2 regions of the Eubacterium sp. genome follow, and region 2 is predicted to be linked to the other one. Evidence: a T-box and tRNA genes for the amino acid it is inferred to sense, from the RefSeq annotation. Region 2 holds a T-box; the other holds one or more tRNA genes.
What was found. A T-box is a leader RNA that pairs with one kind of tRNA and senses whether it is charged. The one in region 2 lies ahead of metG (methionine--tRNA ligase), so its partner is inferred to be a tRNA-Met.

Region 1: it encodes a tRNA-Met, which carries the amino acid that the T-box ahead of metG (methionine--tRNA ligase) is inferred to sense. The anticodon was not compared.

What each region holds. Positions count from the first base shown of each region.
Region 1 is NZ_DBLZZO010000034.1:3,517-14,395, reverse strand. Features, by position in the region: gene ACZM4J_RS10870 (CPBP family intramembrane glutamic endopeptidase) at 1-634, shown strand, start outside; gene ACZM4J_RS10865 (glycosyltransferase family 2 protein) at 636-1,649, shown strand; gene ACZM4J_RS10860 (phosphatase PAP2 family protein) at 1,787-2,509, opposite strand; gene ACZM4J_RS10855 (Tex family protein) at 2,772-4,907, shown strand; gene ACZM4J_RS10850 (type 2 periplasmic-binding domain-containing protein) at 4,993-5,190, opposite strand; gene ACZM4J_RS10845 (hypothetical protein) at 5,212-5,616, shown strand; gene ACZM4J_RS10840 (leucine-rich repeat domain-containing protein) at 5,771-6,661, shown strand; tRNA gene ACZM4J_RS10835 (tRNA-Val) at 7,000-7,072, shown strand; tRNA gene ACZM4J_RS10830 (tRNA-Met) at 7,127-7,200, shown strand; gene ispF (2-C-methyl-D-erythritol 2,4-cyclodiphosphate synthase) at 7,365-7,850, shown strand; gene ACZM4J_RS10820 (DUF2156 domain-containing protein) at 7,861-8,772, shown strand; gene ACZM4J_RS10815 (GNAT family N-acetyltransferase) at 8,784-9,794, shown strand; gene cysE (serine O-acetyltransferase) at 9,934-10,557, shown strand; gene cysS (cysteine--tRNA ligase) at 10,577-10,879, shown strand, end outside.
Region 2 is NZ_DBLZZO010000023.1:2,271-13,149, forward strand. Features, by position in the region: gene ACZM4J_RS08780 (TatD family hydrolase) at 1-169, opposite strand, end outside; gene metG (methionine--tRNA ligase) at 244-2,190, opposite strand; T-box leader at 2,312-2,586, opposite strand; gene ACZM4J_RS08790 (hypothetical protein) at 2,675-3,130, opposite strand; gene ACZM4J_RS08795 (hypothetical protein) at 3,192-3,644, opposite strand; gene ACZM4J_RS08800 (accessory gene regulator ArgB-like protein) at 4,008-4,598, opposite strand; gene ACZM4J_RS08805 (cyclic lactone autoinducer peptide) at 4,644-4,796, opposite strand; gene ACZM4J_RS08810 (sensor histidine kinase) at 5,062-6,318, opposite strand; gene ACZM4J_RS08815 (LytR/AlgR family response regulator transcription factor) at 6,318-7,040, opposite strand; gene ACZM4J_RS08820 (Yip1 family protein) at 7,351-8,325, shown strand; gene ACZM4J_RS08825 (transaldolase family protein) at 8,477-9,154, opposite strand; gene ACZM4J_RS08830 (glycyl-radical enzyme activating protein) at 9,294-10,205, opposite strand; gene ACZM4J_RS08835 (glycyl radical protein) at 10,266-10,879, opposite strand, start outside.

The DNA.
Region 1 (10,879 bases), on a different contig from region 2:
TATAGACGCAGATAAGAGAACAGGTGATTTTAAAAGATATGAATCAGTAAAAAAATGGAAATATTTATTGATACTGCCGTTTGGAGCGTTTTGTATGTGGTGGGCAAGTATGCTTGTGTCAATATTACAAATGTTTATGCCACAGTTTATGATTGACAGTTATTCAAGTACACAGACTGCCATTAATTCAAGCTCATTTATATCTCAGCTTGTTACAGCAGGCTTCATTGCACCTATTGTAGAGGAAATGATTTTTAGAGGGCTGATTTATAAAAGATTAAAAGTCTTATCTAATGTTACAATAGCTGCAATTTTATCGGCAGTATTATTTGGGGTATTTCATGGAAACTGGATACAGGCACCATATACTATTATTATAGGCTTGCTTGCTGTTTGGTTATATGAAAAGTATAAGTCAATTGTTGCTCCAATATTATTTCATATGGGAGCAAATATTACATCAGTGTTAGTTTCGGCAATGTCTGAGGCAGCGGCCACAGGAAGTGAAACAACAGAAACAATATCTAATAGCGAACTTATTTATGGCTTATTTACAGTGATGATTGTTTTTGCTTTGGCATCATTGGTTATTGGTGTTATAATAAACAAATTAGTTAAACCTAAGGAGGTATAAAATGAAATTATTAACAGTAGCTATTCCATGCTACAATTCAAGTGAATATATGGACAAGAGTATAAGAAGTGCAATTAGCGGCGGTGACAGAGTGGAAGTTGTAGTGGTTGATGATGGTTCATCTGATAATACATTAGAGATTGCGAACAAATATCAGAAGAAATTTCCTGATATTGTAAAAGTTGTTCATCAGGAGAATGGTGGTCATGGTGAAGCTGTAAATACAGGTATCAAAAATGCTACAGGTCTTTACTTTAAAGTTCTTGATAGTGATGACTGTCTTGGGAAAAATGCTTTACAGAAAGTCCTTGATTTATTAGAGGACATGGTTTCAAAAGATGCAGGACTTGACATGCTGATTTCTAACTTTATGTATGATAAGCAGGGAGCAAAGCATAAGAAAATTATGAAATACAAAAGCGCAATGCCTGTAGGAAGAATGTTTGGTTGGGATGAATTACATTTTGGCACATCACAGTATTTATTAATGCACTCGGTTATATATAGAACAAAAGTATTAAGAGAATGTAAGATGCAGCTTCCAAAACACACATTTTATGTGGATAATATTTATGTGTTCCAGCCATTACCATATGTAAAGAACATTTATTACTTAGATGTATGTTTATACAAATACTTTATAGGAAGAGATGATCAGTCGGTAAATGAATCAATTATGATTAAGAGATTGGATCAACAGTATAGAGTCACACGTATAATGTTAGATGTATACAACAATACTGTTATAGAAAATAAACACACAGATAATGCCATGGTTCATTACTTTGATATGATGATGTGTGTCTCATCAATTCTTTCTATATTGGAAGGTTCAGAACAAAGATTAAAAGACAAAGAAAAATTATGGCAGGATGTTTTAGAAAGTAATCCTGTGTTATATCAAAAGGTTAGAAAGTCACTTCTTGGTAGAACAATGAATCTACCTGGTAAAGTTGGAAGAAAATGTTCTGTAATAGGCTATGCATTAGCTCAAAAAATATTTGGATTTAACTAAAATGAAAAAAGCTAAGTCTCATTAATGAAAAGGAATGTAAACCAAACATTAATGAGATTTAGCTTTTTATATTAGAAACTAAATTATTTTTTTATAAAAATAAAACAATTATAAGTATTATAATCTAAGAATTGTAATTATTTTCTTTTGTTTAAAAAATAAAGAACCTGATGTTGTTTAGGATCTTTAATTTTTGGAGCAGGAAATTCTGTATTTCTAAACCACCATTTAAATACTATAAAGTACAGTATAAAAGCTAAGGCGGTTCCTGCTAAAACATCTAAAACAGAATGTTGTTTTAAAAACAATGTTGACATACATATCAAAATAGCTAATATAAGCGATATTACTTTAATATGTTTTCTTGAATTTAAGCCCTGCATGTGTGGACTTTTTACTAAACAAATGTGTGCGCTAATAGTCACGTATACGTGAAGACTAGGAAAAACATTTGTTGGTGTATCGTTATTGTATAGGAAATGGACTAAGTCAATAAGTATGTTTTCCCTACCGATATTAGAAAGTCGAAGTTCTAAACCGTTAGGATAGAATGTACATACCAGTAAAGCAATAGTCATTCCTGTAAACTCATAGGCACAAATACGATAAAATTCATTTTTTGAATGATAAAAAAGAAAAACAAATATAGCAGGTATATATAAAAACCACAATAAATATGGAATTACAAACCATTCGCAAAATGGAATAATATCATCCAAAGGACAATGCATAATATGAAGTCCCGGAAAATCTGCCGGTATATATTTTTCTAAAAGAATGAACCATGGCATATATATGAAAACATATAGTAAGGGCCATGCGTGTTTGTACTTACGAAGCTCATTGGATATTTTGCTCATAAGTCACCTTCATCTAATTGTTTATTTATTTTGAACTAATGATTTACGAGAAATGAAACTCGTAATCACAAGTAGTATAATAGACACATTATATTAAAAAACTATTACAAAATGCACACAAATTTATAAAAATTTGATAGAATAGTTATGGTCCTAAAAAAGTATAACATTGTGAAAATGAAAAATAAAGACTTATTAAATATAAAAATATTAGAGTTATTTATATAAGAATATTAGAGAGTAATTAAAGAAGGTAGGAAAAATGAACATTAATGAAATTATTGCAGAAGAATTACAGGTAAAAGTTTGGCAGGTAGAAGCAGCAGTAAAGTTAATAGATGAGGGAAATACAATTCCTTTTATTGCCAGATACAGAAAACCCGTAACGGGAGAGTTAAATGACGAACAGTTAAGAGACTTAGATGAAAGACTAAAATATTTACGTAATTTAGAAGAGAAAAAAGAGACAGTTATTGCTTCTATTGAAGAACAGGGCAAAATGACTGATGAATTAATGAAGCAGATAAAAGAGGCTAAGACTATTGTTGCAGTGGACGATATTTACAGACCATACAGACCAAAACGAAAAACAAAAGCAACAGAAGCTAAGGCAAAAGGTTTAGAGCCACTTGCAAATATTTTTCTTCTTCAAAAGAGTGAGAAGACACCGGAGGAAGAAGCGAAGAATTATATTAATGAAGAATTAGGTGTGGAAACAGTAGTAGATGCCATAAATGGTGCAAAAGACATTATTGCAGAAGCTGTGTCAGATGACGCAGAATATAGAAATGCCATAAGACATACGGTAATTAAGCATGGAAATATAACATCTAAGGCAAAGAATGAAGAGGAACAGACACCTTATGAAAATTACTATGCCTATAGTGAAGCTATTGATAAAATTCCAGGTCATAGAATATTAGCAATTAATCGTGGCGAAAAAGAAAAGGTACTTAATGTAAAAATAGAAATGCCTGATGAAAATATTATTAGAGTTTTGGAAAAATCCATAATTGTAGGCCAAAGTCCTTTTTCAGACGTTTTAAAAGAAGCAATTGAAGATGGTTTTACAAGATTAATAAAGCCAGCCATTGAAAGAGAAATAAGAAACTCTTTAACAGAAAAGGCAGAGGACGGAGCAATTTCAGTATTCGGCCAGAACTTAAAACAGCTTCTTATGCAACCACCAATTGCAGGAAAAACAGTATTAGGCTGGGATCCTGCTTTTAGAACAGGCTGTAAGCTGGCAATTGTAGATGAGACAGGCAAAGTATTATACACCAAAGTGATTTTTCCAACAGCACCACAAAATAAGGTTGAAGAGTCAATTAAGATTGTTTTAGATCTTGTTAAGAAATACAATGTTAGCCTTATATCATTGGGAAATGGTACAGCTTCAAGAGAATCAGAAGCAGTTGTATGTGAAATAATTAAGAGATGCCCTACAAAATTAGAGTATGTAATAGTAAATGAAGCAGGAGCTTCTGTTTATTCTGCAAGCAAACTAGCAACAGAAGAATTTCCTAATTTTGATGTGGGACAAAGAAGTGCAACTTCAATGGCAAGAAGATTACAGGATCCATTAGCAGAACTTGTAAAAATTGAACCAAAGGCAATTGGCGTAGGACAATATCAGCATGACATGAATCAAAAGAAACTGGAAAATGTACTTGGAAATGTTGTGGAAGATTGTGTTAATAATGTAGGCGTTGATTTAAATACAGCTTCAGCATCTCTTCTTGAATATGTTTCAGGAATAAGTAAAACCCTTGCAAAAAATATTGTTGCATATAGAGAGGAAAACGGTCAGTTTACAACAAGAAAGCAGCTATTAAAAGTTGCTAAATTAGGTCCAAAGGCTTTTGAACAGTGTGCAGGTTTCCTTAGAATCAGAAATGGTAAAGAACCTTTGGATTATACAAGTGTTCATCCTGAAAGTTATACAGCAGCTAAAAAGCTTTTAAAGAAATTTGGTTACACAACAGATGATTTGCTATCAGGAAATGTTAAAATTGCAAAAGATGTAAAAGACATTAAAGCTGTGGTAGAAGAAATTGATACGGACGAAATAACCTTAAAAGATATGATTGCTGAAATGGAAAAGCCGGGTAGAGATCCAAGAGAAGAAATGCCTAAGCCAATCCTTAAAAGTGATGTTTTAGATTTTGATGATTTAAAAGAAGGCATGGAACTTAAAGGAACTGTAAGAAATGTAATTGATTTTGGGGCTTTTGTTGATATTGGTGTTCATCAGGACGGTCTTGTTCATATTTCAGAAATGAGTGATAAGTTTATAAAACATCCATTAGATGTGGTATCTGTTGGAGATGTTATAAATGTGAAAGTATTAAGTGTTGATAAGCAAAGAAAGCGTATTCAGCTTACTATGAAATTATAATGTAAGATTGCAGTTTGATGTAAGATGCTGCTTAATGTAAGATTACAGTTTGATGTAAGATTATAGTAGAAAAATGGTTTGCTTCCTATAAGGAGTCAAACCATTTTTTTGTATATTCAAGAAAGTTCTGTTCATCCTCTGTAAGTAATTTATCCTTATCCCAGGCGATGGCAAGAGAACGGGATACTTTTTCTTTAAGTGGAACTATTGTAACTTTATCTGAATGTTGCAGGTTAAAAAACTTTTCAGGCAGAAGCCCAATCCCCTTATCCTTTTCAATCATATATCTAAGAGCCGCGTAATCATGGGTTTCAAAAACAACATTAGGAGTAAAATCACCATAAGTTTTACTACAACAAAAAAAGATGATGTGCCGGAAACAACTGAAAATGTAACAACAGGCAACAATACAAATGCTAGTACAACTGCTAAAAAAGCACTTAAGAAAACAAAGATAACTAAAAAGAGCAAGAAAAAATTAGCTTCAAAGAAAATTAAATTAACATTTAGGAAAGTAACAGGAGCTAAGAAGTATGTAGTACAAGTGTCAACAAGCAAAAAGTTCAAAAAGGTACTATATAAGAAGGTTGTCAGAAAGACAAAAGCTACTCTTTCAAGTAAGAAAATTAAAAATAAAAAGAAATTATATGTAAGAGTAAAAGCAGTAGGTGCAAGCAAATGGTCAAAACCTGCAAGAATTAAAAGATAAAATTTACATAAGGGATAAAAAATGGTACAATATTCCATGTTGAAGGGGGTGAAAGACTTAAATTATATTTTCAAGAAAATTCTAAATTTCTAAAATAAGTATGAAAAGTATTTCCCAAATCCCCAATAAAATATTATACGCGGAGGAAGTGTTTATGAAAAAAAGAACATTAAAGTATTTATTTTTAATTGCTGCAATTATGTTTTGTGTAAGTAGTAATACAAAAGTACAAGCAGCATCAGATTTTGTTATTAAAAAGAGTGGGCAGGAGTACATACTGACAGAATATAAGGGAAGAGATACTACAGTATATGTTCCTAAAAAAGTAACTATTATAAACGGAGCTTTTAAGAATAATAAGAAAATCAAAAAAATCGTTTTATCAGATAAGGTAGACAGTATTTACGATGGTAGTTTTGATACGTTGAAGAATCTGAAAGAAGTAGTTTTTTCAAAAGGTTTAACAACAATAGAAAAAGGAGCTTTTAGAAAGTGTCCTAAAGTAAAGAGCATTAAAATTCCTAAAAAATGCAAATATATAGGTGATTATGCTTTTGCCGGATTGTCAGGTTTGAAATCAATAAAAGTTGAAAAAGGCAATAAATCTTTTAAAGTGTACAAGGGAGCATTATTTAACAGTAAGAAGACGGAGTTAATTTGTTACCCAAGAAAGTATAGTGGGAACAAAGTGTTTACCATTCCAAAAACAGTAAAAGTTATTGCAAGTTACGCATTTAAGGATAATTGTTATTTGGAAAAATTAATAATCAAAGGTGATGCTTACGACGGTGGCTATGATGATATGAAGGCATTTACTAATATGAAAAAGCTCAAAACTGTAGTGTTTAAAACAACACAGAAGAGAGATAATATTAGTTTTCGTAATTGCAAAAAATTAAAAAAAGTTGTCTTAGCTGAAGGAACTGAAAAGATTGTAGACAAGCAATTTTATGGTTGTAAAAATTTAACAGATATTAATATTCCAAAATCTGTGAAAATAATTGAAAAGAATGCATTTAAAGGTTGTACAAAATTAAAATTGTAGAATTAAGAGAAAAAGCATCGAAGATAAGGTTATGAAAAACTTTGTTTTCGATGCTTTCTTATGTGATGGAAAATAAGTCTGAAAATTCTATTGAATAAATTTTTAATTGTACATACACTTGGAACCAAAATAAAATAGTTGCTGTATAGGCGTACATTGGTTGATTTATGCTATAAAAGCTACAGATATGTCTATGAGATTTGGTTCTATAGCAAAGGAATAATAGAGTGGAATTTAGATATGCAAAATGGCCAAAATAAAAAATATTAAAAAAATAAAAAAAGTGCTTGACAATTTTCGCTCAAAAGTATATATTAATAAAGCAGTTTGAAAGCAATGGGATCTTAGCTCAGCTGGGAGAGCATCTGCCTTACAAGCAGGGGGTCACAGGTTCGAGCCCTGTAGGTCCCATTTATAGTTTTCAAATGACAATTTAATAATTAACACTTATGTGTTATTCATTGTGGCGAGATAGCTCAGTTGGCTAGAGCACACGGTTCATACCCGTGGTGTCGAGGGTTCGAATCCCCCTCTCGCTACTTTTTTATTGCCCTAAAATATTTTTTGTTTTAGGTTTTTTTTTACCAAAACTAAGGGCTTAGATAACTTTTTTCATTTTTGTACATAATATAATGATTTTATTAAAAAGTGTGGTATAATAAAAGCATCTTTGCGGAAAAATATAATTTAATAGGAGAATACTATGAGAATAGGGATGGGATATGATGTCCATAAATTAGTAGAAAACAGAAAATTAATATTAGGCGGAGTGGAGATTCCATACGAGTACGGACTTCTTGGACATTCAGATGCAGATGTTGTTGTTCATGCAATTATGGACGCTTTACTTGGTGCAGCAGCATTAGGTGATATAGGAAAACATTTCCCTGATACTGATCCGCAGTATAAGGATATTTCAAGTATTAAATTATTGAAGCATGTAGGAAAATTATTAGAAGAAAATAATTATGTAATAGGAAATATTGATGCAACAATTATATGCCAGAAACCGAAACTTGCTCCCTACAGGGAACAGATGGTGAAAAATGTGGCAGATGTATTAAATATTAATGTGAATCAGGTGTGCATAAAAGCAACAACAGAAGAAGGGTTAGGTTTTACAGGGGAAGGACTTGGAATTTCATCACAGGCTATTGTATTGTTAGAGGAGAATATACATAACAGATAGAAGGCAAAATATGAAAGATTATCAATTACACGAAATAAAAATAGAGGACTACAACCAAATAAATGAATATTACAATTTAAGAAGACCGGAGACGGCAGACAGTAATATACTTGATTTGTTCCTTTGGGAGAATTGTTATCCAACATGGTATTTTACAAATGAACATGGATTAATGTGGGTGGCAAAGAGTGAAGATAATCAATACTATTCATCAGTGCCTTGTTGCAGGGAAGAAGACTTGAAAGAATGTTTCCTTGAAACACAGGACTATTTCAACAATGTATTAAAGAAGAAACTAACAATGTACCTTGTTGATAAGAAGGCTCTTGAAACTTTAGATTTGCCGGAAGATGAATATATAGTAATACCTGACAGAACATACTACGATTATGTATATGATGCTGAAAAACTAAGAACTTTCAGTGGCAAAAAATACCACAAGAAGAAAAATCATCTAAATGCCTTTAAGAAAGAATATGAAGGTCGATACTCATTTAAGATTCTAGGTAAAGAAAATGAAAAAGAAATTTTAGAATATTTGGAAAAATGGAAAGAAACAAAAAGTCATGCTGAAGAACATGAGTTTATAGACAGTGAAGCAAAAGGAATCAAATATATTTTGGATAATGAAGAAGTTTTTGATTACAAAATTGGCGGTGTGTATGTAGATGGCAAATTAGAGTCTTTCTGCATAGGAAATTATTATGAACAGGAAGATATGGTTTATCTGCCGGTAGAAAAGGCAAATCCGGAAATAAGAGGACTTTATCAGTATATTTGTAGCCAGTTTTTAATTGAAGCATTTCCACTGGCAGGAAAAGAAAACAGAGAAGACGACATGGGAATTGAGGGACTTAGAAAATCCAAATTATCATATAATCCTATTTATATGGTAGAGAAATACACAATAATTCAGAAGTAGAGAGAGTGGTTATGGTAAGATTACTTGAGAATAATGAAAAAACAAAAATAAGAGATTTGTATGAGCATTGTTTTGAAGAAGATACAAAAGAGTTTGTTGATTACTACTTTGACAAACGAATTCGTGAAAACGAGGTAGTGGTTAATGAAAAGGATGGTGAAATTGTATCTGCTATTCATTTGATTCCAAAAGATGCAGTTGTAGGAAACCTGAAAACAAATGTAACTTACATTTATGCAGTTGCTACATGGGAAAAATATAGAAAAAAAGGATATATAAAAGAAATATTTCAGGACGTTATTTCAAGTATGTTTTTAAATATGGATGTTTTTACATATTTAATTCCATCAAGTCCTGAAAATGCAGAAATATATAGAAAATTCGGTTTCGAATTTGTTATGGACAAGCGGGAAATGATGGAGAAAGAGCATAGAAGAAAGCCAAGCCATTCTGTTATTAGAAGAAAAGCCGAAAAGTCAGATTTAGTAAAGCTATCAATTTTTGCACAGCAGGCAATGGACAGTAACCATCGCATTGCTTTATCAAAAGATTTAGACTATTTTAAGCAAATGCTTGAGTTAGTTGAAGTTGAAAATGGCGAAATAGAGTTGTTTATCCAAAAGAAAGTAATTGTTGGGTACAGAATATTTATAGATGGTGAAATATTAGAAGAAGTGTTAGACAGCAGTTTGCAGACTCTTAGTTGGCAAAGTGATGTTAGAAAACCATACGCAATGGCAAGACTTATTAATATTAGAAAAACATTGAGGTTGTTATCTTTTAAGGATTTTAAAGAAAGAACAATAAGGATTACAGATCCGATTTTAAACGAAAATAATGGATGCTTTAAGATGAATTTCCATCATGGAAGTGTTAAGCTGGACAAAATCGAAAATCAGGAAGATGTAGATTTTGATGTTAGTATTGGAGAACTTACAGCACACATATTTGGCTATAAAAAAATACCAAATTTTCCAACGGTTTGTAAAAAAGACAGCTTTTTCATAAACGATTATGTTTAAGAAAAGTGGTATACTTTAGAAATTGTGGTATTATAAAGAATTGTAGTGTCATAATTAATTAAGTATTTGACTGATAAGATATTAAATTAAAAATATAATGCATATATAGTAATTAGACGAATTTAGTTTGGAGATTAAAATGGGATTTTTAAAATTTTACAAAGAAGAAGTAGAAGTAATAAAGGATAGAGATCCTGCAATAAAAAAAGATATTGAGGCAATATTATATCCAAGTTTTTGGGCAATTTATAATTATAGAAAAGCTCATAAGCTATATTTAAAAGGAAAAGTTTTTAGAGCAAGACGCATATCACAAAGAACAGCCAGAAAGACAGGTATAGAAATTCATCCGGCAGCCCAGATTGGTAAAGGTTTATTTATTGATCATGGTCATGGCGTGGTTATTGGTGAAACTGCAATAATTGGAGAAAATGTTACTTTATATCAGGGAGTTACCCTTGGAGGTACCGGCAAAGAAAAAGGAAAACGTCATCCCACTATAGGCAATAACGTTATGATTGGATCGGGAGCGAAAGTTCTTGGTTCGTTTACAATAGGTGACAACTCAAAAGTTGCAGCAGGCTCTGTTGTATTGGAGGAAGTACCACCAAACTGTACAGTTGTGGGGGTGCCGGGTATTGTGGTAAAACAGGATAATGTTCCGGTTCAGCACAATGATTTAGATCAGGTACACATTCCACATCCTGTACAAAATGAATTAAAGAGATTAAACGATGAAATAGAAAAGTTAAAAAACAAATAGTCTACATAAAGGAGATAATATGAAAATTTACAATACTTTAACAAAGAAAAAAGAAGTTTTTAAACCTATATCAGAAGAACAGGTTGGCATGTATACATGTGGACCTACAGTTTATCATTATGCGCATATTGGAAATCTTCGTAGCTATATTATGGAAGATGTACTTGAAAAAGAGTTGCGTTATGAAGGTTACAACGTAAAGAGAGTTATGAATATTACTGACGTTGGCCATTTATCAAGTGATGCTGATACTGGCGAAGATAAAATGTTAAAGGGTGCAAAAAGAGAACATAAGACAGTTATGGAAATTGCCAAATTCTAT
Region 2 (10,879 bases):
ATACATATGGAAATCTTCTAATTAAACCTATTGTGCTTTTACATGATGCCATTGAAGCTCCAACATTAACAATATACTCAACTCCTCTGTTTCTCATTCTCTCTAAAAGTTGCTCTCTGTCGTCATCAAAAGCCTCGTCATCATAGTGAGCATGTGTATCAAAAATCATTTTATTTCCTCCTGATGCTAAAGCACTATTGCTTTAATGGGCTCAGGGGCAAAGCCCCGAACCTACATATAACTTTAGCAGATTTCACTTCCTGCTACAATATCCTTATCAACTGTTACAACAGAAAGATTTCCTTCATCATCTCCTGCTGCAAGAATCATACCCTGTGATTCAACACCACAAAGTTTACATGGTTTTAAGTTAGTAATAACAGCCACTTTCTTTCCAACCATTTCTTCAGGCTTATAGTATTTTGCAATACCGGAAACAATCTGTCTTGTTTCTGTGCCAATCTTAATCTGTGAAACTAAAAGTTTCTTTGCCTTCTTAACAGGCTCGCACTTAATAACTTCACCAACCTGAATCTGGATTTTGTCAAAGTCATCAATTGTAATTTCAGGCTTCTTTTCAACTTCAGGATATTTTTCTCCCTGAACTTCTGCCTTCTGTGCTTCCTCGATTTCCTTAACTTTTTCCATTACTTCCTTCTGGTCCATTCTGGCAAAAAGAATTTCAGGCTTTTCTACAACCTTGTTTCCTGACTGGTATTTACCAAATTCAGTCATATCATCAAAAGCTCTTGGCACACCGTTAATCTGTGCTAAAATCTTTGCTGATGTTTCAGGCATAAATGGCTCAAGTAAACTTGCACCAATATTAATTGCTTCAATTAAATTGTAAAGAACTGTTGCAAGTCTGTCCTGCTGTGTCTCGTCCTTTGCCAAAGCCCAAGGCATTGTTTCATCAATATATTTGTTACTTCTCTTAAATAATGCAAAAATTTCTGTAATTGCATCTGCAACACGTAATTTATCCATTTTTTCTGCTGCTTTAACAGGTGCTTCTAATACAACTTTCTTAAAGTCTGCGTCAACGTCACCTTCTACACCCTTGTTTTCAACAACGCCACCAAAATATTTATTTGACATTGAAATTGTTCTGTTTACAAGGTTTCCTAATGTATTTGCAAGGTCTGAGTTCATTCTCTCAACCATTAAATCCCATGTAATAGTTCCATCATTTTCAAATGGCATTTCATGAAGTACAAAGTATCTAACTGCATCTACGCCAAAAATACTTGCTAAATCATCAGCATAAATTACGTTACCCTTTGACTTACTCATCTTACCATCACCCTGTAATAACCAAGGATGTCCAAATACCTGCTTTGGAAGTGGAAGATCAAGTGCCATAAGCATAATTGGCCAATAAATTGTATGGAATCTTAAAATATCTTTTCCAATTAAATGAAGGTCTGCAGGCCAATATTTTTCAAACATTGGATCACTGTTTCCATCAAGGTCAAATCCTAATCCTGTAATATAGTTTGATAATGCGTCAATCCATACATAAACTACGTGGTCAGGATCAAAGTCTACTGGAATTCCCCATTTGAATGATGTTCTTGAAACGCATAAATCCTGAAGTCCCGGAAGAAGGAAGTTGTTCATCATTTCGTTCTTTCTTGATTCAGGCTGTATAAATTCAGGATGTGTGTTAATGTGTTCAATTAATCTGTCTGCATATTTGCTCATTCTAAAGAAGTAAGCTTCTTCCTTTGCCGGAGTTACTTCTCTACCACAATCAGGACATTTTCCATCAACTAACTGTGATTCTGTAAAAAATGATTCGCAAGGTGTACAGTACATACCTTCATAGTAACCCTTGTAAATATCGCCCTGGTCATATAATTTCTTAAAAATCTTCTGAACCTGTTTTTCATGGTCAGGATCAGTTGTTCTAATAAATCTGTCGTATGATGTGTTCATCTGATCCCAGATTTCTTTAATAACACCTGCTGTTTTGTCAACAAATTCCTTTGGTGTTACTCCTGCTTCTGCTGCCTTTATTTCGATTTTCTGTCCATGTTCATCTGTTCCTGTCTGAAATCTTACGTCATATCCCTGCTGTCTTTTAAAACGTACAATACTGTCTGCCAAAATTGCTTCGTAAGTATTGCCAATATGTGGCTTGCCTGATGTGTACGCAATTGCTGTTGTTAAATAATATGTTTTGCTCATTTTACTTCTCCTTCTACTATTTTTCTGAAATCCCATTTTATTTCTACACTCTCTACAGTCTAACTGTGAAATTTATCTAATAGAATTTCCTTTTATATGAAAAAAATCCCTCCCGTCTTCTTGTAAAGACGAGAGGGTTGACTTCGTGGTACCACTTTACTTTATCTGAAATTTCATTATCTATTCATAATCAATCATCAAAATATCTTCAATGAAATATGTTAAACTTTCAGACCTCATTAACACTATAACGGGTGTAACCGTTGACGGCTCATATACTATACTCACCTTCACCGCTCCAGGGCCATCTTCAACTTTCACTCCACTGTTCCTTTTCACCAACCAGAACTCTCTGTTAGCTTTGTTAGAGTTTACTCTTCCTTTCAACGCGTTTGTCATACCCACTAATTCTATTATTTTATAGGTAGTTTGTCAATTATGTATTTAGTAAAATCGTGGAATTTTAGCTGGATTTATACTTACACTAATTTCCATTATTTTTACAAAAAATATAGCTGTATCGATTTACAAACAACAATTTTTCTGATTTCTCCTTTTTAATCTCAAAAGTGTCATTCTCATACTCTATTAAAATTTTCTTTGTATCTTCATCATAATATGCATTATAACCATTTTCTTTAAGTTCCTTAAGCACGCTTTCTTCTGAATCAAAACTGCTAAATCTATAAAACTTGTATCCAAAATAATCTTTATGATTCTTTAACTTTATTGATACTTCCTGATTATTTTCATTGACCACAACATACTGCTCATCATTTGAGAATTTTACAAAACCAATGCCTACAGCACTAACAACTATAACGCCGATTATAATTAATAAAATTGATATTGGTCTTTTTTTATTTTTTGTAACCTTTTTCACAATAAAGCAAATAAGAATTATTACAATCATTGCGATTAATGCAAGACATATCTCCATAATTTTTACCTATCTTTCCTGTATAAATTTTATTATATCTTCATGGTTGTATTAAACGAACCTATTTATCCAAATCAGAAATATATTCACCTTCCTCGCTAACAGATACACCTGCTTTTTTGATATACACATTGCCGTTTTTTATAATAAAAAATATCTTAAAGCTCTCTGCATTCTCAGTCTTTTCTGATTTTGAGGAATTCTTTAACTTTCCACTAAAAGTTTCATTAATCCAAACTGTTTTTTCATTCCAGTCTGCTTCATCCCATAAACCTTCAGCTTCTTTTACGTCTAAGCCATCATATTCCTTATACATATCTTGTACATAATCATATAATTTCTTCCCAGCCTCACTGTCTATGGCATCACTATCTATATTTCCCTTTATAGATTCTGATACTATTTTTTCTATGTCGTGATAATATTCCTGATGTCTGTAGTCATTTATACAAAATATTGCCACTGTCATTAGGCATAAAATTATTATACCTATAAGAATTCTTTTCTTAGACATAAAATGCCCCTTTCCTGTGTAATGTTATTTAAAAAATATTATCCCACTCTCTATCCGGATTATATTTGCTATGATATATTCTTTTAATTTCATACCCAAAAGAATAACACAAAAAGTCATCTTTTCCTTCTTTGCTGTCTCCTATATCAACTCCCCATTTTTTTAATTCCTTCTTATTATCAAAAACTATTTGCTATTTTTCTGTTATTCTTTTTTTTCTTATTTTATCAAAAAAGCCTCAAAAAACCTATCCTCCTAGATTTTTTGAAGCTTTTCACAAAACCAACTGCCAGTGTTTATTCAAAGCGCCAAAGCCGCCATCCTCTGCCTGTTGATTCCTTTCTTTTGTTCTTCATTTTCAACCTAGCGCTCGCTAGTCATTTTCATTCTCTCTTTTACAATGCCCCAAATTAACACTACAAGAATCATCAAATACGCCCACACTAATATGTTGGATAATTTTTTGATTAACATAAAAATTATCAAGCTTATGCTATAGAAAAGAAGCGCTCTGTTTTTAAATACTTTTTTCTCGTTTTCAGATAATCTTCTATTATCATTTTCAACCGGACTAAATATCAATATTAATACTCCCAAAAATAATGCAATTAGTCCCTTAACAATTATCGGCAAGTATAACATTTTGTAACCAAGAATTATCAATGTAAACAAAATGGTGGACATTACGACACATCTTGGTAAAGTTTTCGCATGATAGCCACCTGCATAAACTCTAATAGAAATAAAAGCGATTAATATAACCGCTCCCGGAATAAGTTCTCTCATAAGAAAAGATATAACAACCATTCCCAATATTTCTGCCAATGTAATTAATCCATATTTTACGCCGAATGCGATTATGTCTGCGTCTTCCCTTTTAACATCGCTATGCTGAATAATAAAATTAGTTAGCATGTTTGTCATTTTATCTATTTCCTTTGTAGTTCTTTTCATTTGTTACTTCATGGTAATTTTTAAATCTTACCAATTAAATTTTTCCTATTTGAATTTTCTAAGTTTTTCTGCTCCCTTTGGAAGTTCCGGCTGATGTAAAAAAGCAAAACAACCTGTTGTTGCAACACCAGATGTTACTGTAACAGCTACAGCAGCTAAAACATTTGCAAAGCCTTTTATAAATTTTTCCTTTTTCATAATGTTTTTCCTCCTTTCCTTTTTATGCCTTATACGATAGCACATTTTTGCCCCAAAAGTTCACTTTTGCGATAAACGGTAGTTTTTTGGGAATGAACGACACTTTTTTCTTGCAATTTAAGAAATTTTTCTTGTTTTTTCTCGGAATTTGTAGATTTATAAGTAGCATAAAAGGACTTCCTATCATATAGAAAAAGCTACTTAAATATCCTAATAATAAAATTTAAGCAGCTTTTCAAAATAAAAACTTTTTAAGGTTATCTTTTTACATGAAAATGCACATTTTTGTTTTGAACATATTTCCATCCTGCTCTGCATCATATACACTTTCGTACTTATTCAAAATTTCTTTTATGTTTTTGATTCCATACCCATGATTTACTGTATCTTTTTTGGTTGTCTTTACATTGTTCATATCCACTTTATTATTTGTAGTATTATGTATCTCAATGTCTAATTTGTGTTTTCTATAGGTTATATAAATTTTTATGTACTTTTCTTCTGTTTGTTCTGCTGCCTCAATGCTGTTATCAAGGAGATTTCCCAGAATAATATTGAAATCATAAAATGATATGTCCAGTTTTTCCAGCAGTACAATTTCTGTGTCTACTTTTATGTCCTTTTCATACATTTCCTGAAGTTTGTAATTTAGTATGCTGTCAATTACTATATTTCCGGACTCTATATATTTGTTTGCCTGATTAAAGCCTGCATTAATTTCCTGCAAATACTTGTTAAGTTCCTCATAATTTTTACTTTCACTTAAAGTTTCCAGCATGGAAAAATGTTTCTTGAATTCATGTTTTAATGCTCTGATTTTTTCAACAGAATCATTCATTGTTTTCAACTGTTGTTCCTGATATTTTGTTTGTAACTCCAGCTCTCTACTTTTACTTTCTAACTTGTAATTTTTCGCCACCTCATCATATAAGTAGAAAACGAAAACATTTATAACAATCAAAATAATTACACAAGTTATAATTGCAACATCATTGTGTGTTATATTTCTACAAAATAGATAAAACATTACTATTGATGATATTGGTAGGAATATTGATATTATCCAATATACTGCTGAAATATGTTCTCCGTCACGTATGTTGCTAAAGTTTCTCAACAACAATACTACAACAAGCTGAACGATTGGAAGGCACACTGTTCCTGTTAATGAATAATACTCATTTCGTTGGAATACTTCCGGGGTAAAGGCTCCTACACCAAATGCCACTATCCCTTCAGACAAACACATTGTCGCCATAAATAGAAATACAGATGCTATTTGTTTCTTAACTGTTCCTTTATATGTAATAGCCGTTACGATAATTCCTAAAAAAGAGCATACTGTATTTAATACCGGAATATTAAATAGTAAATATGGAAAAGATATGAGACAATATGTTATAAAATATGCCATATAAGATTGTATCCTATTAGTTCTCTGTTCTTTGAAAAAACCTTTACATAATATATCTATTTCATATACCTGTAAAATTCCTGTTGCTAAAAAAATTATAGTTTCCATTATCTAAACGAATCCTCCTCGTACTTAGACCATATTTCTTTTATTTTTTGTACATATTTTCTGCCAACAGCTATAGTTTTTCCATTACTCAATATAAGATTTTTATTAACATAACGTTCTATATACTTTGCATTTACTGCATAGGATTTATGACACTTAACTATGTAATACATGCCAAATTCATCTTCTATGTTCTTGATGCTTCCTCGAATTTGTGTCATCTTTCCATCATTAGTATATACATCCAGATTTTTCTCACGAGCCTCAATATAAATTATATCTCCAATGTATATACCCTTCTTCACACCGTTTTCATTGTACTTTAAAATTGCTCTATTGTTTCTATTTCTATCCACATATTTTTTCAAATCATTGAAAACCATTTCTTTTTCTATAGGTTTCAAGTGAAAATTCTGCGGTTCCAAATCAAACAGCTTTTCGCAATAAATATTTTTACCTGAAATAAATACTATACTTACTAAGCGTTCATCATATTTTTCTACAATAATTTTTCCTAAATCAATTCCTGTTTTTTTCGGTAATTCTATATCTAGAAATATCATGTCGAAAAAATATCCTGTTTTCATTTTTTCAATTAAAGTCTCTGCACTATAAAAAACGTCCACTGTTATATCGACACTTTCTATAGTTTTGTATTCCTTCACCCATTTTTCTATTTTTGTACAACAACCTTTATCGTCATCACACACTACTATATGCATACAGATTCCTTTCTCCTGAACACTTTTTTACATTTATCCTTTTGTCTGTACAATTTTTCATATAATCTTTATTTTATCATTATTTATGAATCTTTTCGACCTTATTTTTCTAATATTTTAAAATATTTATTGACTACCTACACTATTTTTTTGTATTTATCCTATGAGCTTTTTGCATAATTTGACATATTACTCCTTTTTTTTGTACAATTATCTAAGTTTATGTAACGTTTAATCAGATTCTTATAATTCTTTTCATATAATAATCTGTTTAAATATATTTTAATAATAATTTAGGAGGGGGATAACAATGGCAAAATTTTGTATCCACTGCGGTAAACCGCTAGAAGACGGCGAAGTGTGCAACTGCCAGGATAATGTAACAACTAATCCAAATGCACAAAACTCTAATAATGAAACTACAAACCCAAACACTTGCAACCCAGAATCTGACATTAATTCTGTAAATGCAGAGAGCTCCATTGCTTCTGAAAATAATAATTCTTCAAGCAATAAAGATAAAAATCAGAATAGCAATTCACAGTCAGCAACTAATGAAAATGCAAACAGTAACTCCTCAGATACTAAAGCAACTTTCGAAGCTGGTAAAGCAAATGCTGTTTTTGAAAAGTTTAAATTCATCTTTTCAAAATTCACAAGTTTCTTTAAATCACCAACAGGTATTGCAAAAGAATTCGCAGATAAGAAAGATTCTACCTACGGCATCTTAATGATTTGCACAAATATAATCGTAACATTTCTTATGTTTTTTATACTTATTAGTACAAGTGCAACAGCTTTATACCGTATACCTATTTTGGGTTCGCTTATAAGTAATTCTGCTTTTTCAGTCTCACTTATGTTTGCTTTAATATTTGCAGCTTACTATTTTGCATTGGCTGGTTTACTCGTTTTAACAACAAGTACATTCTTTAAAGGTTCGATGAAATTCAGCGATGCTGTTTCATTAGTAGGTGTTAATGCTTTTATTAATACTATCGTACTTGTGGTTTCAGTTATATTAATGATGATTATTCCGCTTTTGGGAATGTTAGTTTTATATGTCGGAATGATATATGCATCCTTAATGTTTATAATTAGCTATATTGATTTAGCTGATATTAGCTCTGACAAAAAAGGATATGCTTTATTAATTTCTTTTGTTTTAACTATTGTTGCCGTTGCGATTGTAGCTTCAATGGCTGCATCAATGGTAGGTTCATCTATTTCTAATAGTTTAGGCGGATATAGTAGCTATGATAGTTATAGTGACTGGGATTTTTAATTGGAAAGCAACATTTTTCCTTTCGCACGAGTGTGCTTCCCTAGTGGAACGTTTTTTATATAATAAGAAATTCTAAAGGAATTTCTTATTATATAAAAAAAACAGCGGGCCACCCGTAGGTGAAACCCGCCTATTAGAAAGAGATTGTGAATTAGCAATCAGCCATTGTCTTCCCTTCGCCTGTAATTGAAGCAAAATCTGAATTGAATACATCGATTGCTGCATCAATTGCCTTATTCTTAATAAGGTTTTCAATAACTTCGCAACCAATTGTTGCTGCACCAATTCCGTATTTTGTAAGTTCAAGTACCTGCTGTGAGTTCTTAAAGCTTGCTGCAAGAACTTCACATGGAAGATTGTTATTTTCAAAAATATCCTGGATATCCATAGCAACCTGTACGCCATTGTATCCAAAGTTATCTATTCTATTAATGTAAGGTGCTGTGTATTTAGCTCCAGCCTTTGCAGCTAAGAATGCCTGCATTGGTGTGTAAATAGCAGTAGCTGTAATATTTACTCCCTGTGGTGCTAAAGTCTTCATAGCCTTTAAGCCCTGTGGAGTTGTAGGAATCTTTACAAATGTATTTTCTCCTAATTTTTCTCTAATAACGCCAGCTTCTTTAATCATTCCTTCAGCATCTTTTGATACTACCTGTACGTGAAGCTCGCCATCTTTTCCAACGATTTCTCTAAGTTCTGATAAAACTTCGTAAGGATTTCTTCCGCTTTTTGCAAGAATTGATGGGTTAGTTGTTACACCATCACATGGATATAAATCCCAAATTTCCTTAACCTTAGCTATGTTTGCATCATCAATAATAAATTTCATTTTGATACCTCCAAATTTTCTCTTTCTTTATTGTTTATTTAAATTAACATTAAGTTAATTAGGTACATATTAATCTTTAATTTCAATTTTTATCTGTAATTTATTTTAGATATTGTGACCTTTGTCTTCTGCACTTACACTATATTTCTAAAATGAGATTTTTTACTCCATTATCTGTAGCAATTTTTCCAAATGCTCTCATTTGTTCATCGCTATATAACGGTGGGTTATCTTCAAAACAGAACTGCTTGTCAACCATATCATATTTTGCCTGTGCTAATGGATTGTAATTAAGTATCTCGTACTTAACATCAGGATAAATATCTGATATGAATCTTGCAATTCCTGCAATGTTTTCTTCACTGGTAGTCATTCCCGGAATCAAAGGTGTTCTTATAATTACATCCTTCGCTTTCTTTGAGGATAACAACCATTCCAAATTCTGTTTTATAAGTTCATTGTCCACACCGGTATATTTCTTATGGTCTGCTGAATCAATAATTTTCAAATCCGCAAAAACATGATCAATATACTTCATTGCTTCCTGATATATTCTTGTTGGTATGTGAGAAGCAGTTTCAATTGTTGTAGCAATGTTCTTTTTCTTTAATTCTTTTAAAACTTCAATTGCAAACTCATGCTGGTATAAAGGTTCACCGCCCGAAAGAGTAACTCCACCACCGTACTTAAAAAATGGTGCATCTTTGCTGGCCTCTTCTACAACTTCCTCTACTGTCATTTTCCTTGAATCCATTGTCAATGCAACTGCCGGACAACTATCAATTATATGTTCCCAATCTTCTTCCTTAGAAACATCTAATTTAATCTTGCCCTCTTCTTCTGTTACACCACCATTTTCTGACAGGTGAACACAAGTCTTACAATGAATACACTTGTTTGGAAAATATAGTGGTCTTTGCTTTATGGAAATGCCTTCCGGATTCTGACACCATACACAATTAAGAGTACACCCTTTTAAAAAAATTGTAGTTCGTATTCCATTACCATCATGTGTTGAAAATCTTTTAAAATCAAAAACATATCCTTTCATATGACTCATCCCTTCCAAACACTTTTATGTTATCTCCGGTGGTTCAACCACCGGAGTTTTTTAGATATCGTTATAACTTGTTCTTGCAATAATTTCATCCTGTAATTCTCCTGCAAGTTCTACGAAATATGCTGTATAACCTGCAACACGAACTGTTAAGTTTCTATACTGTTCAGGATTCTTCTTAGCTGCTAACAAGTCTTCTTTATTAACTACGTTGAACTGAATATGTGGAATTTCTAAATCTACAAATGTTCTAAGCATCTTAGCAAACTTATCAATTCCGTTCTCTGTCTTAAAGAATTCAGGTAAAAACTTCATATTAAGAAGTCCACCGTTTGTTGTCCAGTTCTTATCAAGTCTTGATACTGATTTAAGAACTGCTGTAGGGCCATGTTCGTCACGACCATATACCGGTGACATACCACCATCTGCTAATGGTGTTCCTGAATATCTTCCATCAGGAGATGCACCAACATTTTCACCCATAGGTACATGCGCAGAAACTGTATACATTCCTGTATGATATTTTCCACCACGATAGTTTTTGAAATTTCCAATTCTTTCTCTGAAATATCCTGCCCATTTTGCTCCTAATTCATCAACCCATTCTACGTCATTTCCGTATTTTGGAACTTTGTTAAGAAGCATTGTTCTAAGGATTTCATCGTCTT